DNA from 2 places in the Bacillus sp. FAU18 genome. Region 2 is predicted to be linked to the other one. Evidence: riboswitches for the same ligand, from Rfam matches in the RefSeq annotation. Region 2 holds a riboswitch; the other holds the start of a gene.
The links. A riboswitch is a leader RNA that binds a small molecule or an ion and turns the genes downstream of it on or off. The one in region 2 is predicted to bind S-adenosylmethionine.

Region 1: linked by a shared signal. The riboswitch ahead of metE (5-methyltetrahydropteroyltriglutamate--homocysteine S-methyltransferase) and the one ahead of metI (cystathionine gamma-synthase/O-acetylhomoserine thiolyase) in region 2 are both predicted to bind S-adenosylmethionine.

Annotation. Positions count from the first base shown of each region.
Region 1 covers NZ_JBVYHZ010000003.1:655,009-667,186, forward strand. Annotated here, with positions in the region: gene proB (glutamate 5-kinase) at 1-561, shown strand, start outside; gene proA (glutamate-5-semialdehyde dehydrogenase) at 573-1,820, shown strand; gene AC0OMU_RS03745 (organic hydroperoxide resistance protein) at 1,948-2,373, shown strand; gene ohrR (organic hydroperoxide resistance transcriptional regulator OhrR) at 2,404-2,847, opposite strand; gene ohrB (organic hydroperoxide resistance protein OhrB) at 2,990-3,400, shown strand; gene guaD (guanine deaminase) at 3,733-4,203, opposite strand; gene AC0OMU_RS03765 (histidine phosphatase family protein) at 4,338-4,964, shown strand; gene metE (5-methyltetrahydropteroyltriglutamate--homocysteine S-methyltransferase) at 5,005-7,293, opposite strand; SAM riboswitch class I at 7,421-7,576, opposite strand; gene isp (serine protease Isp) at 7,709-8,668, opposite strand; gene rsbRB (RsbT co-antagonist RsbRB) at 8,891-9,724, shown strand; gene thiX (HMP/thiamine ABC transporter permease ThiX) at 9,757-10,521, opposite strand; gene AC0OMU_RS03790 (ABC transporter ATP-binding protein) at 10,496-12,139, opposite strand; gene AC0OMU_RS03795 (ECF transporter S component) at 12,126-12,178, opposite strand, start outside.
Region 2 covers NZ_JBVYHZ010000003.1:520,553-538,555, forward strand. Annotated here, with positions in the region: gene tenI (thiazole tautomerase TenI) at 1-46, shown strand, start outside; gene thiO (glycine oxidase ThiO) at 30-1,139, shown strand; gene thiS (sulfur carrier protein ThiS) at 1,139-1,339, shown strand; gene thiG (thiazole synthase) at 1,336-2,106, shown strand; gene thiF (thiazole biosynthesis adenylyltransferase ThiF) at 2,103-3,113, shown strand; gene thiD (bifunctional hydroxymethylpyrimidine kinase/phosphomethylpyrimidine kinase) at 3,132-3,947, shown strand; gene fabI (enoyl-ACP reductase FabI) at 4,083-4,859, shown strand; partial or broken gene cotO (spore coat protein CotO) at 4,960-5,644, shown strand; gene cotZ (spore coat protein CotZ) at 5,738-6,187, opposite strand; gene cotY (spore coat protein CotY) at 6,315-6,803, opposite strand; gene cotX (spore coat protein CotX) at 6,954-7,469, opposite strand; gene cotW (spore coat protein CotW) at 7,558-7,887, opposite strand; gene cotV (spore coat protein CotV) at 7,928-8,314, opposite strand; gene yjcA (sporulation protein YjcA) at 8,474-8,830, shown strand; gene AC0OMU_RS03000 (hypothetical protein) at 9,111-9,317, shown strand; gene yjcZ (sporulation protein YjcZ) at 9,399-9,548, shown strand; gene spoVIF (sporulation-specific transcription regulator SpoVIF) at 9,681-9,935, shown strand; gene AC0OMU_RS03015 (ATP-dependent helicase) at 10,009-12,288, opposite strand; gene AC0OMU_RS03020 (hypothetical protein) at 12,405-12,659, shown strand; gene AC0OMU_RS03025 (GNAT family N-acetyltransferase) at 12,731-13,153, opposite strand; gene AC0OMU_RS03030 (YjcG family protein) at 13,157-13,672, opposite strand; gene AC0OMU_RS03035 (esterase family protein) at 13,709-14,431, opposite strand; SAM riboswitch class I at 14,599-14,718, shown strand; gene metI (cystathionine gamma-synthase/O-acetylhomoserine thiolyase) at 14,786-15,907, shown strand; gene metC (cystathionine beta-lyase) at 15,900-17,072, shown strand; gene AC0OMU_RS03050 (GNAT family N-acetyltransferase) at 17,102-17,650, opposite strand; gene AC0OMU_RS03055 (DUF819 family protein) at 17,720-18,003, opposite strand, start outside.

The sequences.
Region 1 (12,178 bases), 130 kb from region 2:
GAAAATCCTGAGGCGAAACGATTTGATTATTTGCCGGAGATCACGCCTGAATTGCTTGGATATGCAGGTTCAGCCGGATCAAAGGTCGGCACCGGCGGAATGAAATCAAAGCTGTTAGCCGCACAAACCGCGCTGTCTCTGGGAGTGAAAGTATTCATTGGAACAGGCAGCGGAGAGCAAAAACTTGCGGATATTTTGGACGGCAGGGGAGACGGCACTTATATCGGAGACAAAGAACTATCTTCGGTTAACAACACAAGGCAGTGGATTCAGTTCCACTCGCCGATATCGGGAGAAATTATCATTGATGCGGGTGCCGAAGAGGCGATGATCCATAATGGAAGCAGTCTTTTGCCCGCTGGCGTTGTGGGTGTGAACGGGAGCTTTCCGAAAGGGGCGGTTGTGGAAGTCAGGGGACCGGGCGGCGTGATCGGCAAAGGCCAAACTCATTACTCCTCTGAGGAGATTATGGAGGCCAAAGGCAAACGCAGTGACGAACTTGATTTTGAGAAAACGTTTGAGGTTATTCATAGGAATGACTGGGTCAATGTAAAAGACTAGGAGGCGGAAAAATGAGTGAAGTTTCTGTAAAAGCGAAGCTGGCGAAAGAAGCAGCAGCCGAAATGATCATGAAAACAACAGCCGAGAAGGATGAGGCGCTCAGCCTCATTGCAAACGGACTCCGTAAAGAACTGGATTTTCTCTTGGCGGAGAATGCAAAAGACATTGAGAACGGAAAAGAGAATGGTTTAACACCGGACATCATTGACCGTCTCACACTGGATGAGAAACGGATACGCGATATCGCGGACGCGGTGGAGCTCTTAATCGACTTAGCGGACCCAATCGGCGATTCTCTTGAAACGATTGAAAAAGAAAACGGCCTGTTTATTGAAAAAGTCCGTGTGCCGCTCGGTGTCGTAGGAATGATTTATGAGGCGAGGCCAAACGTCACAGTTGATGCGGCTACCCTTTGCCTGAAGACAGGGAACGCGGTTGTGCTGCGGGGGAGCTCCTCAGCCATCCACAGCAACAAAGCGCTCGTCAGTGTCATTCACAGAGCACTTGAGCAATCAGCGCTTCCGATTCACGCTGTGCAGCTGATTGAGGATACGAGCAGAGAGACAGCAAAAGAGCTCTTTACGTTAAATGATGGCTTAGACGTATTGATTCCGCGCGGAGGCAAGAAACTGATTGATCTCGTTGTGAGAGAATCAACAGTTCCTGTATTAGAAACGGGAGCAGGAAACTGCCACATATTCATTGACGAAACAGCCAAACCGCAAATGGCAGAAAAGGTTGTCGTAAATGCCAAAACGCAGCGCCCTTCCGTATGCAACGCGATTGAATCATTGCTGATTCACAAGGCTTGGGCAAGACAGCACGGGAAAGAATTGCTGAACCAGCTGGAAAACGCGGGAGTTGAAATTCGCGGTGATGAATTGGTATGTGAACTTCATCCTTCAAGCAAACAAGCATCAAAAGAAGATTGGGAAACCGAATTTTTAGCGCCTGTCCTCAGCGTAAAGACGGTTGAAAACGTCCAAGAAGCTGTGAAGCATATCCAACAATACGGCACCAATCATTCTGAAGCGATTTTAACTGAAAATGACAAAAACGCGGCATATTTTCAAACGGCTGTCGATGCTGCCGCTGTCTATCATAACGCGTCAACCCGCTTTACCGACGGCTTTGAATTCGGCTACGGAGCCGAAATCGGCATCAGCACGCAAAAGCTTCATGCAAGAGGACCGATGGGGCTTCCTGCACTTACTTCTACAAAATACATCATTAAAGGAACTGGGCAAATCCGTGAATAGCGGGGCAATGTTCAATGAAAAAGCTAATCTCGTAACGAGATTAGCTTTTTTTTATACGAGAAAAATTGACATATCAAATTTAATTGTGTACAATTCAATTGTATAAAATATATTGGGGGAATGAAAAATGAGTCAGCCATTATTTACAGCAACTGTTTCAGCGGTAGGAGGAAGAGAAGGAAAGGTCATTTCATCAGACCGCGTTCTTGAGCTTGATGTCGCAATGCCGGGGACACCGAGAGCCAAGAAATTAGAAAAAGCGACAAATCCAGAGCAGCTGTTTGCAGCAGGTTATGCAGCTTGCTTTGACAGCGCCCTGCAGCTTGTCGCAAGAACAGAACGGGTAAAAGTAGAGACAGAGGTTACGGCGAATGTAAGCCTGTTAAAGGATGAAGCAGACCAGGGCTATAAGCTGGGTGTGACGCTGCAAGTAAAAGGAGAAGGAGTCAGTGCATCAGAATTGGAGGCGCTTGTGAAAAAAGCGCACGGCGTCTGCCCGTATTCAAAAGCAACCTCCGGAAATATTGATGTGACACTTGAAGTTGCTGAATAAATAAAAAGAGGATGCCTGTACAAGGCATCCTCAATTTTTTTGATGAAGTGTTTCCAGCAATGTATATAGAGCGGATTTTAACTGTTTGAGATCCTCCCCAGACTGCTTTGAGAGCCCCAGAATTGTCTCTGGAATATCAACCGCTTTTTCTTTTAATAACGCTCCGTCCTCTGTCAGGCTGATCAACACGGACCGCTCATCCTCTTCAGATCTTTTTCTCGTAATCAAACCCTGTTGTTCCATTCGTTTAAGCATCGGAGTGAGCGTCCCTGAATCTAAATACAGCTGTTCGCCCATTTTTTTGACAGTAAGCGTTTCATGTTCCCATAACAATAGCAAAGCCAAATATTGAGGGTATGTTATATTCAGCTTATCAAGCAGCGGCTTGTATTGCTTTGTCATTTCCCGCGAACTCGCATATAGCAAAAAACAAAGCTGATTCTCCAATTTCATATGATCAAATTTATTTTCCATTTTGTTCACCAACTCTTTTTTGTCATTCGATTCTATTGTATCTGAAAAACCTCACTTTTCCTATTCTCGGCAAACTTAGCATGTTTAAAAAGATCAGAAAGGGAAATATAACAACTAGATACAAATAAGGAGGTTGGGAAATATGTCACTATTTACAGCAAAAGTAACCGCGCGAGGCGGACGGGCAGGACATATTACATCAGATGACGGTGTTCTTGATTTTGATATTGTCATGCCAAATGCCAAAAAAGAAGGACAAACCGGCACAAATCCGGAACAGCTCTTTGCGGCAGGGTATGCTGCATGCTTCGGCGGCGCGCTCGAACACGTAGCCAAAGAGCAGAATATCGAAATTGATTCGGAGATTGAAGGGCAGGTCAGCCTCATGAAGGATGAGAGCGACGGCGGGTTTAAAATTGGTGTCACACTTGTTGTGAACACGAAAGATTTAGATCGGGAAAAGGCACAAGAGCTTGTCAACGCCGCTCATGAATTCTGTCCTTACTCAAAGGCAACCAGAGGAAATGTTGATGTAAAACTAGAATTAAAATAATGACCGGCATCCTGAGGGTTCTCAGGATGTTTTTTTGTGTCGGAGCGGGTGTGATCTTTTCGAGGTCTGAGACATTTCTTATAAATGGATTCAGACTTATATCCATTATGAATTGACGCGGAACGGGGTAGGAGTGGGCACAGATTATTGATAAAACGTCAGATAAGCGATCACAGCGTTTAAAGCCTGCAAAAGTTACAGATGAAGGGGGCGGCTGGCTCGGTGTCTGCCAAGCTGAATTCCGGCTCGTATGATTGCTGTTTTGTATTTGCACAGGGCAAAGCGGCTACTTGGAGAAATAACTAGGACCAGGCCGCACATGCCTGATCCTTTTAATATTCTTTCTTGTTGGCAAAATCCCGCCATGCCTGAAACGGGGATAAATGCTCCATAAGAGTCACTTGATAAAAGGGGATCGTTCTTTCTTCAGCAGGTTTATCAATTTCTTTATAAATGAATGAATCATCAAACCCGGCTTCGGCAGCGTCAGTGTGCTCAGCTGCATAGAAAACGGCTTTAGGCCGGGCCCAGTAGATGGCGCCCAAGCACATTGGGCATGGTTCACAGCTCGTATACAAAATGCAGTCATCAAGCTGGTATGCTCCTAGCACCTTACAGGCTTTCCGAATAGCAGTGACTTCCGCGTGGGCAGTCGGATCATTGCTTGTTGTGACGTTGTTCTGTCCCTCGGCAATAATGACTCCGTCTTTCACGATAACGGCTCCAAAAGGCCCGCCGATTCCTGCATTCACTCCTTCACATGCGAGAGTGACAGCCCGTTTTAAGAACGTTTCATGATTCATCCCAATCCCTCCTGTCAATAGAGTGTTATTAGTATAGCCGAAAAAAGGGCAAAGAACATTCTCAAAAAAGTGTAAAATAAACAAAGTTTTTGGGGGATTTGCTAAGATAAGAGGAGAAAAGAGGAGGGGTAATCATGCTGCATTTATATATTGCCAGACACGGACAGACCCAATGGAACGTAGAAAAACGGATGCAGGGCTGGATGGATTCTGATTTAACAGAACTTGGGCTGTACAATGCCCGTGCTCTTGGGGAGCGTCTGAAGGATATTGAAATGAATCAGGTATACATCAGCCCGAGCAAGCGGACAGAAGAGACAGCAAAAACCGCACTAGGGTCGCGCAGGCTCCCGCTGGTGATAGATCATATGTTCAGAGAAATGTCACTGGGCTCATGGGAAGGGAAAAAACAAGAGGATATTGAAAGGGACGAACCAGATCTTTTTCACGCTTATTTTCATTATCCTGAAGCTTATCGCCAGCTGGGAAGTGAAACGTTTTTTGACTTTGAAAACCGGGTAAGGCTGGCTCTCCAAACGATTTTAGACAGCCATTCTTCCGGTAATGTTCTCTTGGTTACCCATTCTGTCTTTATATTAATGCTGTTAAATATCATAAAGGGAAGACGCGTTAATGACATATGGAATTCTGCTTACATACATGATACATCATTGAGCCTTGTGGAATTTGATGAAAATGGAACTGCCGAAATAATAATAGAAGCGGACGGGAAGCATCGGAAACCGATTTCCGCTTTCTAATAGAAAAAACCATCTGCCAAATGCAGATGGTTTTTTCAAATTATACTAGCTGTGTCTGCTGTGCTCTTGCCTGTTTTGCGGCTTCAACCATGTTTTTCAATGCTGCAACCGTTTCTTCCTGCTGTCTTGTTTTCAATCCGCAGTCCGGATTTACCCAGAAGCGGTCAGTCGGACAGACGGCAAGCGCATCAACGATAATATTGTACATTTCTTCAGTTGACGGCACACGAGGGCTGTGAATGTCATATACACCAAGGCCAAGCCCTTTCAAATACGGGTGGTTTTTTAAGTAATCTAAAAATCCTCCGTGGCTTCTGCTATGTTCGATTGTAATCACATCGGCATCAAGATCATTGATTGTATCAACGATATCTTCGAAGTTGCTGTAGCACATATGTGTATGAATTTGTGTCTCGTTTTTCACGGAAGAAGTGGTTAATCTGAATGCTTCTGCCGCCCAAGTCAAATACTCATCCCAATCGCGGGTTTTCAATGGAAGGCCTTCACGCAGCGCTGGTTCATCGACTTGAATGATTTGAATGCCTGCGTCTTCAAGCGCTTTAACTTCTTTGCGAAGGGCAAGCCCGATTTGGAAGGCGATTTCTTTCCTCGAGATGTCGTTTCGAGGGAAAGACCAGTTTAAGATTGTAACCGGGCCCGTCAGCATTCCTTTCACATGCTTGGAAGTCAATGACTGTGCGTAGACTGTGTCTTTCACTGTCATCGGTTCAATAAATTCAACATCTCCGTAAATGACTGGCGGGCGGACACAGCGTGAGCCGTATGATTGAACCCAGGCATATTTAGTGAAGGCGAAACCGGCCAGCTTTTCACCGAAGTATTCGACCATGTCTGTCCGTTCAAATTCGCCGTGAACAAGGACATCAAGCTCCAATTCTTCCTGAATATCAATCCATCTTTTTGTTTCCGCATTGATAAAGTTTTGATACTGTTCATCGGACCACTCAGCTTTCCGCCATTTTTGGCGTGCGCTCCGCACTTCAGCAGACTGCGGGAAGCTGCCGATCGTTGTCGTCGGCAAAAGCGGAAGGCCGAGAGATTCATTTTGCAGGGCTAAACGTTCTTCAAACGGAATCGGACGCTTGAAGTCTTTATCAGTTAATTGCTCAAGCTCTTTCTTTTGTTCAGAATTGGCGCCTGTTGCAAACTGTTTAAGCGCCTGGATATCAGCCTTAGCCTGCTGAATCTCTTCGCTGATCGCCGCTTTTCCTGATACTAAACCTTCTTTCAAAGCTGTCAGCTCGGCCAGCTTCTCTTTTGCGTAGGACAATCCGTTCAATAGGTCTTTTTCCAAATGCTCATCAGGGTGTTTCGCTACCGGAACATGTAGCAGGCTGCTGGAAGGCTGAATCCACAGTTCATCAACTTTTGCAATGCTGAGAATATCAAGAACGGCATCGAGACGCTCTTCAAGGTCCGCTTTCCAAATGTTGCGTCCGTCGATAACGCCGGCTGCCAGCACTTTGTCTGTCGGAAAACCATGTGTTTTAAGCTGTTCTAGGTTTCTGCCTTTGTCGTGAACGAAATCAAGGCCAATTCCCTGAACCGGGTAAGAGATCAGCTCTTCATACGCATCAACAGAATCAAAATACGTCTGCAAAAGCACATTCAAGGATGAAAGCTCACTTGTAATGCTTTCAAATAACTCTTTTGCGCCGCGGACATCTTCACTAGAGGCGGTAACGAGCGCCGGCTCATCGATTTGAACCCATTTTACGCCTTCTTCTTCAAGCTCTTTCAAAAGCTGTACATATAATGGCACAAGGCGTTTTTGGATCGCTTTTGCTTCGGACGGTTCATAGCCTTTAGCGAGCGTAACGAACGTATAAGGGCCGACAATCACAGGCTTTGTTTCCACACCGTATTCCTGTTTGATCCGGCGATAATCTTCGAGTTGTTTGTTTCTTGTCAGACGGAACTCAATGCTCTCGTCATATTCCGGAACGATGTAATGGTAATTTGTATTAAACCATTTTGTCATTTCACTAGATACAGCGTCTTTGATTCCGCGGGCGATAGCGAAGTATGTATCGGTAGCGTCAGTCAAATGTCTGAACCGTTTCGGGATCCAGTTGAAGCTGACTGCTGTGTCGAGTACATGGTCATACTGTGTGAAATCAGAAACAGGCACAACATCAATCTGCTGGTCAATTTGTGTTTTTACTGCGGATAAAAATAGTTCGTCGATTTGCTTTAAAAACGTATCTTTATCAGTACTGCCTTTCCAATACGCTTCAAGTGCTTTTTTCCATTCCCGGTTCAGTCCGATTCTCGGAAATCCTAAATTCGATGTTTTGATGGTTGTCATTGTTTCTCCTCCTTTATATGTAAAACACTCTCTTTAACCCGCGGATACAGGCTGCTAAGAGGTTTTCTCACAACAAAAAGCCTCTTTCCCATGAGAGAAAGAGGCTTTTCTACGTAAAACACTGCCTCTCTCATCTCTCAGACACAATCTGATGGAATTAGCACCGTGCCTTATGAGACATCAGTCTCGGCGCGAAAAGCAGTGCGCCCCATTTCACAATGGCATTACGGTCGGTTGCTGTTGGGGTCAAAAGGCCAATCCCTCGCCCAACTCTCGATAAGAGAAAATGTTATTAATTTTTTGAAAAGTTGAATCATTTGTTGGTAATCTTAACAGTAATTCAAATTCATTGTCAACATAGAATTTGAAATTTTTATTTACATGATGTGGTGTATATTATATAAGAAAAATAATCTTATAGGGTCAACAAATGTGATTGCTCTGCTTTTTCTGCGAGCTCATCAGGAGCTGTTAAATACAGGAATCCATTGCCTGCCAGCGTTTTTGCAATATCAAGAGGAAGTGTCCTGCGGATTAGCTGTGCGAAAACCTCAGATTCAGAAAGCTTTCTTTGAAATGATTCTTCTTCATAGCTTTTGATTAAAGCAAGCGCACCGCTGACATGAGGGGCAGCCATTGAAGTGCCGGTCAGCTTACCGTACTTCTTGTTGGGAAGGGTGGATAAGATGTTTTCTCCTGGTGCCACAAGGTCAATCTCTTTATTTGCGTTAGAAAATTCTGACAATTCTCGCGCTACAGAAACAGATCCAACTGCAATCACTTCATTATAAGCTGCGGGGTAGGAAAGCTCTTCTGTGCGTTCGTCGCCGTCACCTTCATTTCCCGCTGCACAAACGACAAGCACTCCGTTTTTCACTGCGTTTTTCACTGCTTCTTTTAGCTCTGGCACATCGCTTGGCCCTCCAAGGGACATTGAGATGATGTCGACTTTCTGTTCCACCGCGTAGTTGATGCCGTTAATTATCCATTCGTATTGTCCGCTGCCGTTCTCGCCGCCAAGAACCTTCACAATCAATAGGCTTGCCTCAGGCGCGACTCCGGCAATGCCTCCGTTTGAATCATTAGCTGCAATTGTTCCGGCGACGTGTGTGCCGTGTCCGTTGTAGTCGGAAATCGCATCTTCCTTGCCGCCGTCGTCATCCGTGAAGTTCTTTCCGCCGATGATTTGATTTTTTAAATCAGGGTGGCTTGTGTCGCAGCCCGTGTCTAATACAGCAACTTTAATATTTTTGCCTTTTACCCCTTTTGCCCACATTTCTGGCGCCTTAATCACTTTAATGCCCTCAGGAAGCTCGTTTACATCCATGATCTGCTCATTCGTCACATACGGGATCAAGCGGATTTCACCATTCATAAAAAAGCCCTCCTTTTTTATGCTTTCAAGTGGATTCAAGGGTGTTGCCTCATATTATATGAAAAAAGCAAGCGCTCGGACAGAGCCATTTGAAGCATTTTGAAAAAATAGGATACACACCAAAGAATTAGTAATCTTCAAAATATTGGATGGCTTCGGCGTGTATGACTGGGATTCAACTGTAAGTCAAGTTATAATAGTGTTGGGGAAAGGAGCAGTGTCATGAAACTGAATGAAAAATTATATGCATTTTTTTCAGAGCATGTGGAACAAATGGCCGAGGAATGGATTGAAACGATGGAGGAAAGTGATCCGAATTCGCTTTACGCCCTACATAATGCAACAGTAACGGAAGAATTGAAAGAGCAGGACAGAGAATTTTACCGGCATCTGAATTACATGTATGTTTTACCGGAAAAACAATTTCTCGAAGAGTTTCAAGAGTGGGTCATTGAGCTGACCAACGATCAAAAACATCTCGACACACCGGTTCAGTATGTCATTCGGGAGTTTATGAGAAACAGGAGATTATATACGAAGTATTTTGAGAAGTTCGCAGAAGAAAATGAATCAGCGTTTGAACCGGGAGAGAAGCAAAAATGGGCAGATTTGATTGTAAAAGTATTTGATTTCACCATTTATACATTCGTTGATCACGCTGAAATGAATGCCAAGCAGCAATTAAACGCCCAAAGAGAAATGATATTGGAATTAAGCTCACCTGTCATTACCCTGAGCAAATCAACAGCTCTGCTGCCGCTTGTCGGTGACATTGATACCGAACGGGCGAAGTTTATTCTGGAAAACACGCTTCAAGCTTGTGCGAAAAGACGTGTGGAGCATCTGTTAATCGATCTGTCAGGTGTTGTTGTGGTGGATACGATGGTGGCGCACCAGATCTTTAAATTGATTGAGGCGCTTAATCTGATCGGTGTCCGGTCAACCCTGTCAGGAATCAGGCCTGAAATTGCGCAAACTGCTGTACAGCTGGGGATTGACTTTTCGAATATTACTATTAAAACCAACCTTGCCCAAGCATTAAATTATCATCAATAAGAAAAAATCCGCTATCGTCGATAGCGGATTTTTTATGAGGCAAAACAGAAAGATACGAGAAAAGATCCTGCGAATAACAAGAGAACGAGGCAAAAGAACAGCCAGTCGCGCCGGTTCACGCTCAATGTCCTGTAATATGTCCGGTTTCTGCTTCCTGTAAAACCTTTCGATTCCATCGCAAGCGCTGTCCGTTCCGCTTTTCTGATGGCGCTTGCCAATAGCGGTATGGTATATCGTTTTAACGCACTGATTTTATTAATGATGCCGCTCTCCGCCGCTCCTCCTCTGATTTTATGAGCCTGCTGAATCAGCTGGACCTCATCCTTTAGCAGCGGAAGAAAGCGAAAGCCTGCAATGACACCGTACGCGAGCTTTGGTGAGAGCCTGCACTGCTGGACAAGGCTCAGCATAAATAAAATCGGATCGGTTGTAAAAACAAACATCATCGATAAGGCGGAGAAGCATAAAATACGAAACCCGAGAGAGATGCCGACAGACACATTATCGCTGTTAATTGAGATAGGGCCTGCTTGAAACAAAAAATTATCCGGTGTTGTCGGCACCTTTCCAAAAACTGCGGCTGTCCACACGCATCCGAATGCTAAAATCAAAAACGGAATCGTAAACAACAGCCATTTTTTCAATGGGATTCCGGCCGCCAGTAGAACGCCCGCAACGATGATGATATAAAAACATGCCGGAGTGTAAGGGTTGTAAATAAACGACAGCATGACGACACAACAAAAAACCGCCGCCGCTTTCACAGTCGGATTAATGAGATGTAACGGCTGCTTCATCACGCACCTCCTCTTGATATGCCATCCATTCATATAGAAGGGGAAGGGTGAGCTTTGCTTTTTGGACAAGCCCTGTTTCTTGAGAAAACAACTGCGCTGGAGATCCGTCAAAGGCCAGGCCCGTATCGTGAAGCACAAGCACGCTGTCAGCATACGAAGAGACTAGCTCCATATCGTGTGTAATTATAAGGACAGCGGTTCCCTCTGCCTTGATACGCTGAATCATTTCCATGCATTCAGCCGCTGTGCGGGCGTCCTGGCCAAAGGTTGGTTCGTCTAATAATAAAACCTTTACGTCATGCATGAGCATAGTAGCAACGCTCAGTCGCCGTTTTTGCCCTTGGCTGATCGCAAACGGATGATGATCAGCCAAATGCGCAAGACCAAAACGCTGCAGCAGGTGTTGCGCTTTTTTCTCAGTTTCAGCATTTGCTTTCTGGCCGAACAGAAGCTCGTCATACACCGTATCGGTGACGAATTGATGCTCAGGGTTTTGAAAAACAAATCCCATCCGTTTACGCAATTCTTTTTCTTTATATTTCTGCAGCGGCTGGTCATTAAGAAGGATTTTGCCGCTTTGCGGTTTCATGAGACGGGCCAAAACTGATAGGAGCGTCGATTTTCCAGTTCCGTTCGGACCGACAAGCGCCGTTAAAGAACCTTCGCGCAACGAAAAGCTGATGTCTTTGAAAATCGCCTGCGGTCCTCTCGCGAACGAAAGGCTGCTGACTTCAAGCACACTCTCCCCAGAAGGGGCTTTCTTCTTTTTGGCATGCCCGGCAGGAATAGGCTCTTTGAACAGCATCTCTTTTGATAAAGTAAACGGCATACTCAGCTTTTCCTGCAGATGACAGACCTTTGGAATGGCGATGCCCAATTTCTTTAGTGTCTCCGCTTCATGCTGAAATAGATTTTTCGTCAGGCCATCCAGCGCCTTTTTGCCTGATTTGTCGAGCACGATCGTTCTCTCAATCCAAGGCGCCCATTCATCAAGCTGGTGCTCAATGACGAGGAGGCTGAAACCTTTTTCCCGCTGAAGATCTTTCATCAGATGAACGAACTCCCGTGCTGAGAAAGGGTCTAAAAGAGAGGTCGGCTCATCTAAAATAATAAGCTCAGGCTCCATCGCCAAAATACAGGCGAGAGCCACTTTCTGCTTTTGTCCTCCTGAAAGGGTTGAGATCGTTTTTTCTTTTAAATGGGTAATGCGTAATTTTTCTAATACGGCGTTGATTTTCTCTGTCATTGCTTCTTTTGGAACTTGCAGATTTTCCAGCCCGAACGCTATTTCGTCCTCCACCGTCAGCATGCAGAACTGCTGATCAGGATCCTGAAAAACGACCCCGGCATGCTGAGCAATCGTTTCGGAGGTTTCAGCATCTGTGACCGGCTTTTGAAATAGAAATGCATGTCCGGACTGAATGCCGTCGCAAGCCTCCGGATATAGACCGTTTAAACAAAGGGCGAGCGAGCTTTTACCGCATCCGCTCGGTCCTAATAATAAAACACATTCTCCTTTTTGAAGCTCAAACGAAATGTCTTGAAAAACCGGTTTCTCGTCTTCTTCATAAGAGAAGCTGAGCTGCTCAACCGTCAGAAGCTCATCAAAGGCTTGCATGTTCTGACGCCCGCTTCCGTTTCTTTTTCAGTTCCTTTC
Region 2 (18,003 bases):
ATATTCCCGCAAGCTAAAGGAGATGCGCTATGAAAAGGCATTATGAAGCAGTGGTGATTGGAGGCGGAATTATCGGTTCCGCGATTGCTTATCATTTGGCAAAGGAAAACAAAAGCACCGCATTGTTTGAAAGCGGAACAATGGGCGGCAGAACGACAAGTGCCGCTGCCGGAATGCTGGGCGCCCATGCCGAATGCGAGGAACGTGACGCGTTTTTTGATTTCGCCATGCACAGCCAGCGTCTGTACAAAGGTCTTGGAGAAGAGCTTTATGCATTATCTGGTGTGGATATCAGGCAGCATAACGGCGGTATGTTTAAGCTTGCATTTTCTGAAGAAGATGTGCTGCAGCTGAGACAGATGGACGATTTGGACTCTGTCAGCTGGTATTCAAAAGAAGAGGTGTTAGAAAAAGAGCCGTATGCGTCTGGTGACATCTTTGGTGCATCTTTTATTCAGGATGATGTGCATGTGGAGCCTTATTTTGTTTGCAAGGCATATGTGAAAGCAGCAAAAATGCTTGGGGCGGAGATTTTTGAGCATACGCCCGTCCTGCATGTCGAACGTGACGGTGAAGCCCTGTCCATCAAGACCCCTAGTGGAGACGTATGGGCTAATCATGTTGTCGTTGCCAGCGGGGTGTGGAGCGGAATGTTTTTTAAACAGCTCGGACTGAACAATGCTTTTCTCCCTGTAAAAGGGGAGTGCCTGTCCGTTTGGAATGATGATATCCCGCTGACAAAAACGCTTTACCATGACCATTGCTATATCGTACCGAGAAAAAACGGCAGACTGGTTGTCGGCGCGACAATGAAGCCGGGGGACTGGAGTGAAACACCGGATCTTGGCGGATTGGAATCGGTTATGAAAAAAGCAAAAACGATGCTGCCGGCTATACAGAATATGAAGGTGGATCGTTTTTGGGCGGGACTCCGGCCGGGAACAAAGGATGGAAAACCGTACATCGGCAGACATCCTGAGGACAGCCGTATTTTATTTGCGGCTGGCCATTTCAGAAATGGGATCCTGCTTGCTCCCGCAACGGGCGCTTTGATCAGTGATCTCATCATGAATAAAGAGGTCAACCAAGACTGGCTGCACGCATTCCGAATTGATCGCAAGGAGGCGGTTCAGATATGATGCTACAGCTGAACGGTAAAGACGTGAAGTGGGAAAAAGACACAGGTACAATTCAAGACCTGCTGGCGTCGTATCAGCTTGAAAATAAAATCGTTATCGTGGAAAGAAATAAAGAAATAATCGGGAAAGAACGCTATCACGAGGTTGAGCTTTGTGATCGTGATGTCATTGAAATTGTCCATTTTGTAGGAGGCGGATGAGCATGTTAACAATTGGCGGAAAATCATTTCAATCAAGATTGCTGCTGGGCACAGGGAAATACCCATCGTTTGACATACAAAAGGAAGCAGTAGCTGTTTCTGAGTCTGATATTTTAACATTTGCTGTGCGGAGAATGAACATCTTTGAAGCATCTCAGCCGAATTTTCTGGAACAGCTTGATTTATCCAAATATACGCTTCTGCCGAATACAGCGGGCGCCAGTACTGCTGAAGAAGCGGTTCGGATTGCAAGGCTGGCAAAAGCGTCAGGCCTTTGTGACATGATTAAAGTTGAAGTCATCGGATGCAGCCGTTCCTTGCTGCCTGACCCTGTTGAGACATTAAAAGCGTCTGAACAGCTTCTTGAAGAAGGCTTTATTGTGCTCCCGTACACGTCGGATGACGTTGTGCTGGCGAGAAAGCTGGAAGAGCTCGGCGTTCATGCCATCATGCCGGGTGCATCTCCGATTGGATCGGGACAAGGAATCTTAAATCCTTTGAATCTGTCATTTATTATTGAACAGGCGAAAGTGCCGGTCATCGTGGATGCTGGAATCGGCTCGCCTAAAGATGCGGCATACGCAATGGAGCTTGGAGCGGATGGCGTACTGCTCAATACGGCTGTATCGGGCGCTGACGATCCTGTGAAAATGGCTCGTGCCATGAAGCTCGCGGTGGAAGCAGGACGCCTTTCTTATGAGGCGGGACGAATCCCGCTTAAGCAATACGGAACGGCAAGCAGTCCGGGAGAAGGTCTTCCTGTATGACGGGCAGGTATTCAAGGCAGGAGCTGTTTGCTCCGATCGGCCCATCCGGCCAGAAAAAATTGAAAGAAGCGCGCGCCGTGATTATCGGCGCAGGCGCGCTCGGAACAGCCAGTGCAGAAATGCTGGTGAGAGCGGGAGTCGGCTCTGTGAAAATTGCCGACAGAGATTATGTGGAATGGAGCAACCTCCAGCGCCAGCAGCTGTATACAGAAGATGATGTCAAAAAAGAAATGCCGAAAGCAGCCGCTGCGGAGCGCCGTCTCCGTTCGATTAACAGCGATGTTGATGTGACCGGCCTTGTCATGGATGTGACAGCAGAAAATATCTTCGAGCTGATTAGGGATGCATCGATTATTGTGGATGCGGCTGATAATTTTGAAACCCGCCTGATCGTAAATGATGCTGCGGTAAAGGAAGGGATTCCTTTTCTTTACGGTGCCTGTGTAGGGAGCTACGGCCTCACCTTTACCGTGGTGCCGGGTTCTACTCCTTGCCTGCATTGCTTGCTCGATACACTTCCGATTGGCGGAGCAACATGTGACACAGCCGGCATCATCAGTCCGGCTGTTTTGCAGGTAGCAGTCTTTCAGGTAACAGATGCGTTGAAGCTGCTGACGGGAGAGGAGTGCGAGCCGGTGCTGCGCTCCTTTGACTTGTGGAAAAACGAGCGGTCAGAAGTGAGAGCGGCCAGTCTCAAACATGACGCATGCCCAAGCTGCGGCACAAAGGATTTTCCGTTTTTGTCATATGAAAATCAAACGAAAGCGGCTGTATTGTGCGGCAGGAACACGGTGCAGATCAGATCATCTGTTACAAAAGAAGCGGATCTTGAAGCGCTTGCCGGTCAGCTGAGACAGGCCGGGCTTGAAGTAGCTGCGAACCCGTATTTAATTTCTTGCCGCTCGGATGATATGAAAATGGTGCTGTTCCGGGACGGCAGAGCTTTGATCCATGGAACAAATGATGTTGCCCGGGCAAAATCCATTTATCATAAATGGATCGGGTAATAAAAGGAGTGTAGTGTAGTGAGTATATATAAAGCATTGACAATCGCCGGATCAGATTCAGGCGGCGGCGCGGGGATACAGGCTGATATTAAAACCTTTCAAGAGCTTGATGTATTCGGAATGTCTGCGATTACGGCGGTAACCGCTCAAAATACGCTTGGCGTTCATGGGGTGCATCCGCTGACTGTAGAGGCGTTGAGACAGCAAATTGACGCTGTTGCTGAGGATTTGAGGCCGGATGCAGTAAAAACGGGAATGCTCTGGAATGCCGACATGATTGAAGAAGTGGCGAGAAAAATTGACGAGTACGGATTCAATCGTGTAATTGTTGATCCGGTTATGATCGCAAAGGGCGGGGCATCCTTGCTGCGTGATGAGTCAGTTGCCACCTTAAAGGAGTTGCTCATTCCAAGAAGCTACGCGATTACGCCGAATGTCCCGGAAGCAGAAACGCTGACAGGAATGACAATCAGCTCGCTGGATGACCGAAAAAAAGCAGCGGAGCAGCTCGTCAAGATGGGTGCGCGGCATGTCATTATCAAAGGCGGGCACCAGCCTGAGGACAATCACATTACTGACCTTCTTTTTGATGGCAGCATGTTTATGCAAATCACCCATCCTTATATCAATACGAAGCATACGCATGGCACAGGCTGCACCTTTGCTGCGGCTTTAACGGCCCAAACGGCTAAAGGAGACAGCATCCATCAGGCATTTGAGGTTGCGGCCAACTTTGTCCGCGAAGCGGTGGAAAATACGCTTGGCATCGGGTCGGGACACGGGCCGACAAACCATTTCGCTTTTAAACGAAATAGCTTAAATACAAGCCGATGAGATCACCAGCTGATGGTGATCTCTTTTGCGTTTGCTACGGTATGCGCTTTTCATCTGGACAAGGTTATGATATGATAGGAATTAAGATCAGGTACTAATACTATGTCTTTATTAAATATAGGAGGCTTTATACATATGAATTTTTCACTTGAAGGCCGCAACATTGTTGTGATGGGGGTAGCCAACAAACGCAGCATCGCCTGGGGCATTGCGCGTTCTTTACATGAAGCGGGCGCACGTTTGATTTTCACATACGCTGGTGAACGCCTGGAGAAATCCGTTCACGAGCTTGCCGGAACGTTAGACCGCAATGATTCCATTATCCTTCCTTGCGATGTAACAAACGACGCAGAAATCGAAACTTGCTTCGCAAGCATTAAGGAGCAGGTCGGTGTAATCCACGGTATCGCGCATTGTATCGCGTTTGCCAACAAAGAAGAACTTGTCGGCGAATACTTAAACACAAATCGTGACGGCTTCCTTTTGGCTCATAACATCAGCTCATATTCTCTGACTGCTGTTGTCAAAGCGGCACGCCCGATGATGACTGAAGGCGGAAGCATTGTCACTTTGACGTACCTTGGCGGAGAGCTTGTGATGCCAAACTACAACGTCATGGGTGTAGCAAAAGCTTCTCTTGATGCAAGTGTGAAATATTTAGCTGCTGACTTAGGAAAAGAAAATATCCGCGTCAACAGCATTTCTGCTGGCCCGATCAGAACATTATCTGCTAAAGGCATCAGCGATTTCAACTCTATCTTAAAAGACATCGAAGAGCGTGCACCGCTTCGCCGCACGACAACACCTGAAGAGGTGGGCGATACAGCTGCGTTCTTGTTCAGCGATATGTCCCGCGGGATTACAGGTGAAAATCTTCACGTTGATTCAGGTTTCCATATCACTGCCCGCTAAGCTGGAACTATATCAAGCAATCCCGAATAGGGATTGCTTTTTTATTTCTTCTGATTTTCAGCTTTCTGTCATATAGATAGAATATGACACAATCGGAGGGATGAAGATGTCTAATAAGAAAAGAAACGCGGATAAAAAACCGCTCATGTATATTGTTCAGCCGGATTATGCAGAAACTACAAGGTCATCCATGCAGGAGATTGTCATCAAAAGAAAGGCCGACAAACCTGCTCCGCCAAAAGCTGAGGAAAAGCCGGTTTACCATGAGAAGCAGCAGGAGGAAGCCGTGGCACAGGATGTCCTGCAAGAAGACCAAAAGCCTGCAGCCGAACCAGTGAGTCAGCAAACACAAGAGGTGAGAGAGCCAGAGAACATAAAAAGCCAGGAGGAACAGAAAGCAGAGCCGCAGGCCGTAGAAGAAACCGTCGAACACGAGCCCCCGAAAGCAGAAAAAAAAGGAAGAGCCTGCACTTGAGACCCGGAAGCCTGAGAAAGAACCGGAAGCTGTCCATAATGCTGCCAAAGCGGAGGAAAAAGCACCGCCGGCAAGAAAAGTAAAGAAACCGATGAGCAAGATGTCTATTCATGAAAAAATTGATTTTTTAACAAAGCTGCCTCATAACATGCCGAGAGCGCTTTGTTTGATTGAAGCCAATGGAAGAACGTACAGGGGCGTGATTGTCGGAAGAAGAAATGATTCCGTCCTGCTTCGCACAACCGGAAACGGAGCCCCAACCGAACTTGCAATCGATGATATTACCTCTTTGCACCCGCTCGGTTTTTAACGAAAAAGAAAAAAGCTGCCCGGTCGATGTTGCCGGACAGCTTTTTTTACTTAGAGAAAAGCCTGCAGGCCTGCAAGCTTTTCCAGCTTATGATTAATGATGATGATGTGTACGATTGATTAATCGAGGATTTAAGCAGTTGATTGCGCAGAAGCAGTCTAAGTCAACTTCAATACAGTAGTTTGTTTTTTCAAGTCGGAAGACTTCACACACCGTATCTTTATCGGTGAAGTCCAAAATGTGTTTGTGTTCGTCAAATGCGATTAATAATGACAGTGTTGCGCAGCTTCCATGCACTCTTTCGACCCTGAAAAATACTGTATTAAAGCAAGGGCCGTTATCGAGTTCGCCGACATTTCCGAAGGCGACTAATGGCGTTGATTTTGATGTAAATATTGCAAAAGGCACTGTGTCGCCTAACGAATGGCTTACAGATAAAAGCTTAGAGTGGCAGCCGGTCGGGCAGTCTTCTTCAACAGCGTTTTGTAGTTCTTCAATATTTTCTACAGCTTCACGCACGCAGCTTGATGTTTTCTGGCTCATATTATCCCTCCTGCCTTATAAATTTGAGACTGGCGAAATGATGGAGAGTCAGCTGCCTCACGCTGGAAGCAGCTGAATGATTTGCACCTGTAATAGAGTTTGGAAGGGGATTCCTCTTTACAAGTGTTTATCCATTGTGATGATGCTTTTTATCTTTATGAGGCGATGTTCTGTCAACTAGCTCTGGTGACAGGCACTGAATCGCGCAGAAGCATCCGAGATCCACTTCAATGCAGAAATCTGTTTTTTCTAGCCCGAAGAAATCCGGGTCGCAAGGGTGGCAAACACTTAAGGTATCGCCTTTGACATCGACCGGGCGTAAAATAGAAAGTGTTGCACAGCAATCGCATAATTTTTCGACGCGGAAGAAAATGGATTCAAAGCATTGCATATCATCCACAAATCCCCCTACGTTTCCGAATGTGGAGAACAATCCGCCTTTTTTATCGAAAACGAGAAACGGAATTGTGTCTTTTCCAGCAATCGTAGGGTTTAAAAGGTTGGTATAGCAGCCAGTCGGACACTGTTCTTCAACTGCCTCCTGCTCTGCTAAAATCTTTTCCACTGCATCGCATACACAGTTCTCATGCCGGCCATGGGTTTTTCCGCAGCTCATTGATTTCAGCTCCTTCTTTATAGGGTATTTGACTTTAGTCCTTAACAACATATGTACCCGTGCCCCACTTGGTGTGGGTGAACGTCTATATATTCATCATATGCTTGGAAAATAAGAAAAAGCAGAGCGTTTTTAGCTCTGCTTTTAGACTTAGAGGACGAGTGTGATGGCTAAGAGTGCCACAAGTGTGTTAGTAGCTGTGGAAACCAATGTTGCTATATCAGCATCTACTGTTGTGATATTTACGCCCCGGGAGCATTCGATGAGAAGTTTTTGGCGGTTTACTTGTTTGTTAGCTGAAAGCTGTAACAAATCTTGTGCGACTAATTCGGCAATTACTCCGTCTGCAATGGATGTGAGAGCTACTGTTAGGACAGCTGCATTAACCGCCGTTACAACTGATGTTACGGCTTGAACGTCTGTAGATGAAACGTTGATGTCACAAGAGTCTCTGATAATAATTGTTTCATCGGAGACTTGTTTATTGAGATTTGCCTGAGCCAGATTTTGGTCAATGAAGGCATTGTCGTTGCCAAAAAACCCATTGCCATTACAGCAAACATCGCAATGACATTTTCTTTCTTCTTTTTTATCTTTTTCTTTTTCGTCTAACGGATGGTCACAGTCAGGATCAAGTGCAACCCAAGAGTATGGTCTGCTTTCCATATCTATTCCTCCTTTTCTTTTACTGTTATTAAATGAGCGAGCCTCTTACTTTGACTGAGGCATATATCCTGATGAAGAACCCTATTTTTTATGATTGGTTTGAATTGTTATTGTTTTGACGTCTTTGTCTGAGCTGTTCAATTAATTGTTCTCTCCGGCTTAGCGGTTTTTCGTTCTTTTTCTCTTGCGCGGCGGCTTCTTCTTTTTTCTTCTTTTGATTTTCAACTAATGCAGCTGATTTAGCCTGCAAGTCTTTTACCAGATTCAAGAGCATTTCTTTTTCTTCATCTGATACTTTTTTCATTTTGTCTTTCGTGACACCGTGTTTAAGAAAGATATTTTGAACCAGCATTTTCGTCATTGGATCAGCTTCCGGAAGCTTTTCAAGCTCTTCTTTGATTTTATCGTTATCTGACATTTGTTTTCACCTCGGCTTTTAAGTTTGTGAAAAGAAAGGGTTAAAGGACGTCAATTTCAAGGAGAATGCTGTTAAGCACCTGAAGCAAAATTTGTACAAAGGTTATTATTTCGTCGGCAGACAAAGTAATTTTGATGTTGCGGCTGTTGATAATTTTAATGATGGTTCTTTTTTTAATTTGCGAGTTATCGAGAATAAGAATTTCGCTTGCCACTGCGTCAGCCAAGTCCTCGTCGGCGATGACGAGCTGTGTTGCCAGGATAATCATTGTTGTCACCAAGGCTTGTATAGAAAGGGCAGCTGTTATATGTGACGTGTCAATTGTGATATTTTCGCAATCAATGACTTCGATCTGCTGTTCGAATTCGCTTGATAATTGCTCAAATATTGCAGGGTGCAGGGATTCGACTTTTTCTTCAAATGACATAACCTTCACTCCTTTCTTATCCATACTCTATATAATGCAAATGGGGTGCAGAGCGGAATAATAAAAATAACCAATTTTCTGCCGGACAAGATACAATTCATGAAGAATAGGGTTTTGGCATATATGTGAAGGGATCATGATTGGCAAAGGAGTGAACGAGTGGTTATAAATGGGCTGACAATTGTTCTTCTATCGCTTGCGGTCTTTCGGCTCGCCCGCCTGCTGGTGTTTGACACGATTATGGCGCCGCTTCGCAGTCTGTTTCATGAAGAGAAGGAAGAAAAGGATGCGGACGGGAACATTGAAACCTATATCGTGATTAAGGGAACCGGTGTCAGGGCGTTTATTGGTGAATTGCTGAGCTGCTATTGGTGCACAGGCGTGTGGTGCGCCGGCTTTTTGATTTTATGCCAGGCGTTGATCCCGCAAGCGGCGCAGTGGCTGATTTTACTTTTGGCGATCGCCGGCCTTGCCGGCATCATAGAAACGCTCGTATCAAAATGGCTGCAAGAATAAGGCGTTACTACCAGCAACTTTCTGTCAGAATACGCATAAAGTAGCATATATGACATAAGGAAAGGAAGGGGACAAAAATGAATCAGTATCATAAACCTTCCCAAAAATCTCCATATACAGATTCATCGTATCAATCAAAAAAGATAAAAAAGAAAGGCTGCGGGTGCGGAAATAAAAAGAAAAAGCCTCAATAGCCTGGCAAAGAAACCGGAGAACTCCGGTTTTTTGTTTTTTAACGGGGCGGCCTCGCTCAGCATATATCATAAGCGGGGGGATAAAAGTGAATGAGTTTGAAAAATGGATAGAAGGAAGATATGAACCACACGAACAAAAGCAAAAAGAGTATGAAGACACGATGGGCCGCATCAGAAAAGACTTGGATGCATTTGATAAAGCCGGTCTGGAATTTGAAGATGAGATTGAAGAGCTGGCTGAAAAAACGGAGGCCTTACTTAAAAAACATCAAGCTCAATATGATCAATCGTAAATCCGCAAACGCCCTATGCGAATATCCAAGCCGATCCAAGCAGCTCACATAGTGTATAGAGAGTAAAGGAGGTGCTTATCTATGGGCTTTGGATACGGATTCGGCGGCGGCTACGGCGGCGGCTGTTATGGCGGTTATGCTGGCGGTTACGGCGGCGGCTATGGTTCAACATTTGTTTTGTTGGTCGTATTATTCATTCTCCTCATCATCGTAGGTGCATCTTTCTTTTAAGATGTATTGAGGAAGTACGGGTTATAACCCGTGCTTCCTTGCCTTGTGTTTATTTTTAAAAATGTTGGAAAAGCACATTGTATTATGTGCATTCATACAATACCGTATTACTCCGCCAAAAGGAGGCGCATTATGGATAATCAATTTTTTAAGAACATCGAAAAGAAAACAGGTGTGAAGATGCAGGATGTAATGAATCTTGCCGGATCACTCCAAAACGCTAATTTTAAAGATGAAAATACAGTGCGCAGTGTGATTAACCGCGTAGCGCAGCTCGCAAACAGACGCGTACCAAAAGAATTAGAAGATAAAATTGTGGAATCTATTACAAGTGGAAAAGAAAAGCTTGATTTTGGCACGATTTCTAAAATGATGGATAATAAATAAGTGGATGGCCTGGCTGACTCACTGCAGCGGGCCTTTTTTTACAGTAAAAACCCGGCAGTAATCTGCCGGGCTGTTAATGATGCAAGGGCTGTCTTGCTTTCTGTAGCAGGGGATACAAAAATCTTGAGCGGTTGGCTGTTTTGCCGCGCCTGTTAGCGGGGCAAGACAAATATAAATGCTGTTTCGCCCGGGTCATGGCTACATATAAAAGGCGTCTTTCCTCCTCAAGAGCGGCCTCGTCTCCTTTTCTTGCCGTTTCTAATGAGAAATCGTGCGGAATCGAGCCGTCTACAGTGCCTAACACGTAGACTGTTTTGAATTCAAGGCCTTTTGACCGGTGAATGGTCATCAGCTGAACGCCATGTTCATCCGTTCTATTTTTCTCAGCGGCCCTCATATGGTCTACGTGGGCAAGAAAGTCAGGAATCGTTTTGAACTTCTTGGCGACAACCTTGATGTCACGCAAGTCATCAGAGCCTTTTTCCAGCTTGTTGCCCTCATTGCCCCGCTTTTTTAAATACTCGGAGAAGCCCATTTTTCCTTCTGCAAAGGTGATGGCTTCTACGGGCTTCATCGTGCGGAGGCTTGCAAAAAACGGTACGATTTTCTTGATTTTGTCCAGCTGGAATGGCTTCAGATCAGGCAATTTGGCCAGTGCTTTGATCATGGTACAGTCCTCTGTAATCGAGAGCGCCTTCAGCGTATTCAAAGCGGACTGTTTTAAAAACAAGGCGGGAAGCAAGTGTTTAATCGCTTCGGTGTCATCCTCATTTTGGCTGGCATACAAGTAGGCGAGAATCTGGCGGACGATCCGTCTGCTGTAAAACGATTGGACGCCGCGGTCAGCTGTATACGGAATTGACGATTGATGAAGCCTTTCATATATAGCACGGCCTCCGCTGTTTGTGCGGTAAAGAACCGCAAAGTCTTCTGGACTGGCTCCATTTTGAATTTTTTCTTTGATATCGGAAACGACCATTGTGGCTTCTTCCTCTTCATCATAAGGATAAAACAGCACAGGGACCTGAATGTCATCGCGGGCCGCTTCAAGCGTTTTGGCATATCTGTTTTTGTTCTTTTTCACGACGATATCAGCACTAGAGACGATCGGGTGCGTAGACCTGTAGTTCGCAGTTAAATAGATCGTCTTCGCTCCCGGATAATCCTTTTGAAAATCAAGAATGAAAGATGGATTGCTTCCGCGAAACGCGTAGATGGACTGGTCATCGTCTCCGACACAGCACAGGTTTTGCTCCGGGCTGGCGAGCATTTGCATGATTTTGTATTGAACCGGATTAATGTCCTGAAACTCATCAATTAAGATATACGTAAACCGAGATTGATATTGTTCCAGAAGGTCAGGCCGCTCGATAAACAATTCATAGCAGGCTGAAGCCATGTCATCAAAATCAAATTGGCTGTGTTCTTTTTTCTGGCGTTCATAATGTTCATATAAACGATAAACTTGTTTTTCCCACTCATCTTTTAGAGGGATGCGTTCATTTGGGACATAAGTGTTTTTCCAAAAACCGATCTGCTGCAGGGCTTGGTCAACTGGGAATTCTTTCTCATCGATGCCCTCTTCATAGAGCGCTTTTTTGATATATTGTTCCCGCTGCCACTCCATTTTCAGCAGATGCTCACCGTTCCATTTAGCAGAATTAGAGTGATACAAGATCTTATAAAACAGACTGTGGAATGTTCCTGTCACAAGTCTTCTGACTTTTGCCGGCTGTAATCCGTACTGGTTCGCCATACGCTCTTTCATTTCAGCGACAGCTTTTGTTGTAAAGGTGACAAGCAGCATATTTTCAGGCGGTATGCCTAAGTGTTCGATCATGTGGGCGGCACGGGCTGTCAGCACCCGTGTTTTTCCGCTCCCCGCACCTGCAAGCACAAGCAGCGGGCCCTCTGTTTCCGTGACAGCTTTCAGCTGATCCGTGTTTAAACCGACAGACGGAAAAAGGCTCGTATCGGGTTCTATTGTTTTTGGCACAAATGGTGTTCCTGGTTTAATGCTTCTAGGACGGTGCCATTCCGTAACAGCTGGGGACGGGTCAGCGGCGATCGCTTTTCCCTTGGGTAAACGAATGACACCAGATTCCTGATCGTCTTCTTTTTTTTCCTCTTTAGCGGGCTTCGGTTCGCACGCCTCCTCACATGCCGGAAAATCGCCTGGCTGGCGATGGATAAACTCTGGCGGATCGGCGATGTTAAGCCGTAACAGAACGGGCTTTCCGCAATGAGAACAAAATAAATGTCCTTTTATTCCCTCTTCAAAGAGGAATTGATAATGTTCTCTCGAATATGTATGTAAATGTATGATTCTATCATTCAGTCGGGCGCATTTCAAAAAGGGGTCCTCCCAATCAAAAGGTGTTCATTACAGACAATGACTATCATATCAAAAGAAATGTGTTTCAAAAAGTAAGTTTAAGGGAAAAGAGACAGCAGAGGGGTGGGTATTGTATGATATATGCAGGTCAAATTCAGAACCAGCAATACGCTCAATATGCTAATAGAACGATTGGACATAAGCAGGATTATGCCGGAACCGAAAAAATCAGCTATGTCCCGTTTCAGCGGGTATACAAAGAACTGGAAAAGCAGCAGGAGAATCAAACGGCCGCTGAAAGAAAAGTAAACGAGATGAAACGTAAGCGCTCTCTTTATAAGAGGTTGCGAGAAAAAGGAATGGGCACATATATTAATCGATATGTATAAAAAACCGTTCATACCAGAGAACGGTTTTTTATATGCAGTAAAAATCCGGATCTCAAAAGATCCGGATGCGTTCAGTCCTTCATCATTTGTAAGTGCGGAATGCCGGCATCGAGGAATTCTTTTTCAGAAAGCACGCGATACCCGTGTTTCTTGTAAAACGGCACAGCCTGTGTTTGCGCGTTTAAAATGAAACCGGAAGCGCCTCCGTCTGCCGCGGCTTTTTCGAGCGCTTTCATAATGATGCCGCCGACACCGGCTGAGCGGTGGCTTTTCAGTACGCAAATCCGCTCTAACTTGCCGTAGCCGTCCTTCATGCGCCATCTTCCAGCGCCGACAGGCTTTTCACCGTCATACACGACGATATGCTCTGACTCATTTTCAAGTTCGTCAATTTCTTCTTCAGCAGGCACGTTTTGTTCTTTGACAAAGACTTCTTCTCTTACATAGAATGCATCTTTCAGTTGTTCTTCACTTTTTGCGATAACTGCTTTCAAACATTATTCTCCTCTGCCTAGCAAGAAGGTTTCATATACTGTCCACGATCCGTTTTCCAACTGGTAAAGCAAGTGGAAACGGTCAACGATTTCTTCATGCGACACTTCCTGCATTTTTAATTGTCCCAGCACATCTGAATGCTCGTCGTCGGAAAGGTTTTGGCCGACCGTCACATGCGGAACGAAATTATATTCCTGTTCGCCTGCCAACACACCGGTGTATAGCTTTTCATTGAGTGTTTTTAACTCTTCCGTCGGTTCTGCTTTAATATAAATGACATTATTAACAGGCGCAAATGAGCTGTATTTTGTCATTTTGAGAACGATTGGGTGGGACTCTTTTGCGATGTTTCTTAAATGTGATACGAGCTGATCCGCTTTCTCCTCCGCGCATTCAAAGGATGCTCTCAGCGTCAAATGAGGCGGGATCAGAGAGTAGCTTGGGTCATAGCGCTTTCTGTAAGAGTTTGCAAGGTCTTGGAGCTTTTTTGATGGAAATAAAACGATTCCGTATTTCATATTATGTCCCTCCTGGAAATAAAGTATGATAGAGTGTTAAAGCATTTTTTTCAGCGCCGGGGTGATGAGCGGCTGCCAGTATGTCCATTTGTGGTCTCCGTCAAATGGCTCAAAATAATAATCAGAAAGCTTCTTCTCCAGCAGCTGCTTCAGCTCCTGGTTCGGTTCTGTAAAGTCCAGGATGTTCCCGTCTGTCGTGTGGACGTCAGTTTCTTTTGTTCCAATTTGGTGATAAATAGAGAGGTGTTTGATATCGTCTGACTGTTTTACGGCTTCTAGTACGTGTTTGTCAACATAGGGAGACTGCATGATGATGTTGCCAAACATATTCGGATAATCAAGCGCTGTCATAAGTGACACGGTTGCTCCGAGCGAATCACCGATCAGCGTTCGGCCGTAACCGATCTGATAGGTTGGATACTCATCATCTGCAAAAGGAACGAGCTCATGGGCGATGAACCGTTTATACGCCGAAAATTTTGAACCCTCCGGATGATAGGTGTTTCTGCGCTCTTTTACATCCTTATAAGGAACACCGATAATAATGCTCCGGTCTATTTCGCGTTTCGACAGCAATTCCTCAACCTGTCTGCCGATTCTCCCCAGCCTGAAATAATCGTGGCCGTCCTGCGCGATAATGACATGGTATTTATAAAGCGGGGAGTAGTTGGACGGCAGATAAACAAGTAAGGTCATTTCCTCGTTAAGCTCTTTTGAAAAGAATTTCTTTTCTTGCACTGTGCCGTTTTTCGGTGCCATAAAAACATTCCTCCAGGACATCACTATACTTTCTTGCATTTTCAATTATTGTACCATGAATTATTAGAAATTTCTCTCTTTAAACGGTTCGACACACGAAGAAAAAAGTGTTGAAATAAACTGTGAATTGCGCTAATATAAAACAATCAGAAAATTGAAATCGATATTTCTTATCGTGAGAGGTGGAGGGACTGGCCCTTAGAAACCTCAGCAACCGGCTTGTTTTGCATGTGCAAAGCGCCAAGGTGCTAAATCCAGCAAGCGTTTTTATGCTTGGAAGATAAGAAGAAGCGTTAAACCCCTTCTTCTTATGAAGAAGGGGTTTTTATTTTGAAAAGGGAAGGTGTCAGCTATATGTCACAGCACGTTGAAACGAAATTAGCCCAAATTGGGAACCGAAGCGATGAAGTCACGGGAACAGTGAGTGCTCCTATTTATTTATCAACAGCATACCGCCACAGAGGGATCGGAGAATCAACTGGATTTGATTATGTCCGCACAAAAAATCCGACACGCCAGCTTGTTGAGGACGCCATCGCTAACTTAGAAAACGGCGCAAGAGGGCTTGCCTTTAGTTCGGGAATGGCTGCTATCCAAACGATTATGGCGCTGTTTAAAAGCGGAGATGAACTGATCGTTTCATCGGACCTATATGGCGGCACGTACCGTTTATTTGAAAATGAATGGAAAAAATACGGATTGACTTTTCATTATGATGATTTCAGCGATGAGGACTGTTTACGCTCTAAGATTACGCCGAATACAAAAGCGGTGTTTGTGGAAACGCCGACAAACCCCCTCATGCAGGAGGCGGACATTGAACATATTGCCCGGATTACAAAGGAGCACGGTCTTCTGCTGATCGTAGATAATACATTTTATACACCGGTCTTGCAGCGGCCGCTTGAGCTGGGAGCTGACATTGTCATTCACAGCGCAACCAAGTATTTAGGCGGGCATAACGATCTGCTTGCTGGGCTTGTCGTGGTGAAGGATGAGCGGCTCGGAGAGGAAATGTTTCAGCATCAAAATGCAATCGGCGCTGTCCTGCCGCCATTTGATTCGTGGCTTCTGATGAGAGGAATGAAGACGCTGAGCCTCAGAATGCGTCAGCATCAGGCAAACGCGCAGGAGCTTGCGGCGTTTTTAGAAGAGCAGGAAGAAATTTCGGATGTGCTGTATCCCGGAAAAGGCGGCATGCTGTCCTTCCGTCTGCAAAAAGAAGAATGGGTCAATCCGTTTTTAAAAGCACTGAAGACCATTTGTTTTGCAGAAAGTCTCGGCGGGGTGGAAAGCTTTATTACATACCCTGCGACCCAGACGCACATGGATATTCCTGAAGAGATCCGCATCGCAAACGGGGTGTGCAATCGTTTGCTGCGCTTTTCTGTCGGAATTGAACATGCGGAAGATTTAAAAGAGGATCTAAAGCAGGCATTATGTCAGGTCAAAGAGGGAGCTGTTTCATTTGAGTAAACACAATTGGACGCTTGAAACCCAGCTCGTGCACAATCCATTTAAAACAGACGGCGGAACCGGGGCGGTCAGTGTACCGATTCAGCACGCCTCGACTTTTCACCAATCTTCATTTGAAGAGTTCGGGGCATATGATTACAGCCGCTCTGGCACGCCGACAAGAACAGCTCTCGAAGAAACAATTGCCGCATTGGAAGGCGGAACAAGAGGATTTGCTTTCAGTTCAGGCATGGCTGCTATCTCAACAGCATTTTTACTGCTGTCACAGGGTGATCACGTTCTTGTGACAGAAGATGTATACGGCGGAACCTTCCGTATGGTGACAGAGGTGCTGACCCGGTTTGGCATTGAGCATACGTTTGTCGACATGACGGATCGTAATGAATTGGCGCGGAGCATCAAGCCGAACACAAAGGTCATTTATATGGAGACGCCATCAAATCCGACACTTGGGATTACGGATATTAAAGCGGTTGTTCAGCTTGCAAAAGAAAACGGCTGCCTGACCTTTCTGGACAATACATTTATGACGCCGGCACTGCAGCGTCCGCTTGATCTCGGCGTGGATATTGTACTTCACAGCGCGACAAAATTCTTAAGCGGACACAGCGATGTGCTCTCAGGTTTGGCTGCTGTCAAAGATGAAGAGCTTGGGAAGAAGCTGTATAAGCTGCAAAACGCGTTCGGCGCCGTCCTTGGCGTACAGGATTGCTGGCTTGTCCTGCGCGGATTAAAAACATTGCAGGTCCGTTTAGAGAAAGCGAGTCAAACAGCCCAGCGGCTTGCGGAATTTTTCCAGAAGCACCCGGCGGTGAAGCGCGTGTATTATCCGGGACTGGCTGATCATCCCGGCGCTGAAACCCATAAAAGCCAGTCGAAGGGAGCGGGCGCCGTGCTATCTTTTGAGCTTGAAAGCAAAGAGGCCGTTAAGAAATTAGTCGAGAATGTGTCACTGCCGGTCTTCGCTGTCAGCCTTGGCGCAGTGGAATCAATTTTGTCCTATCCGGCAACGATGTCTCACGCGGCAATGCCTAAGGAAGAGCGTGAAAAACGCGGTATCACTGATGGCCTGCTCCGTCTGAGTGTGGGCGTCGAACATGCAGACGATTTAGAACACGATTTCGAACAAGCGCTGAAAGAAATTGCTCCAGTTGCGGTTCGTTAAAAAAGAAGCCGGGGATGTCCCGGCTTCTTTTAGTATTGTTCGTCATCAGGATTCAGAATCGCGAGGACTTGATGATCCTCCCAAACGCCGTTAATTTTCACATTTTTTCGGGCGATGCCTTCTTTATGAAATCCCGCTTTTTCTAAAACACGCATGGACCCGAGATTACGGGGCATCACACCGGCTTCAATCCGATGCAGTTTCAATTCGTGGAACGCATAATCAACAACCAATCTGACTGCCTCTGTCATAATGCCCTTTCCATTATGGGCTTTGTCTAAAAAATACCCAATGAACGCAGTTTGCAGCGCGCCACGGATGATTTGAAAGAGCGAAACCGTCCCGATTAATCTATCGTCTGACGCTGTAAAGATGCCAAAATGATATTCTTCATCTTTCTCAAGTCTTTCCTGATACTCGGTTATCCGTTTTCTTTGCCCCTCAACCGTATAGTAATCGTCTGCGCGTATCATAGAAAACTGTTCGAAAAAATCTCGATTTTCGCTTTGCAGCCGCAGATTTTCTTCGGCATCCGTTACTTCTAAAGGTCTAACATAAATGGTTTTTCCTTTTAACATACAGTGATCTCTCCGTTCTCATGTCAGCATTCCTCTTACATTATTCTCAGGGAAATGCAAATATCCTTTTTATAAGAAGGAAGAAAACCAATTTCCCATAAAAGTGCCAACATAGTTGCCGATTAAGTAGCCGAGCGTACCGACAAGCATGATCGGGGCGACAAGCTCCCGCCATCCCTTGGCAATTGCCATCGCAGCCGCAGTCGTCGGTCCCCCGACAGTAGCGTTGACGGCGAGCAGAATTTCTTCAAGCCGCACACGGAACAATTTTCCGGCAGCTAAGGAAACTGATAAATTGCTGATCGCAATGATAAACACGAATAATAGAATAAGAGGCGCATTCGTGACGATTA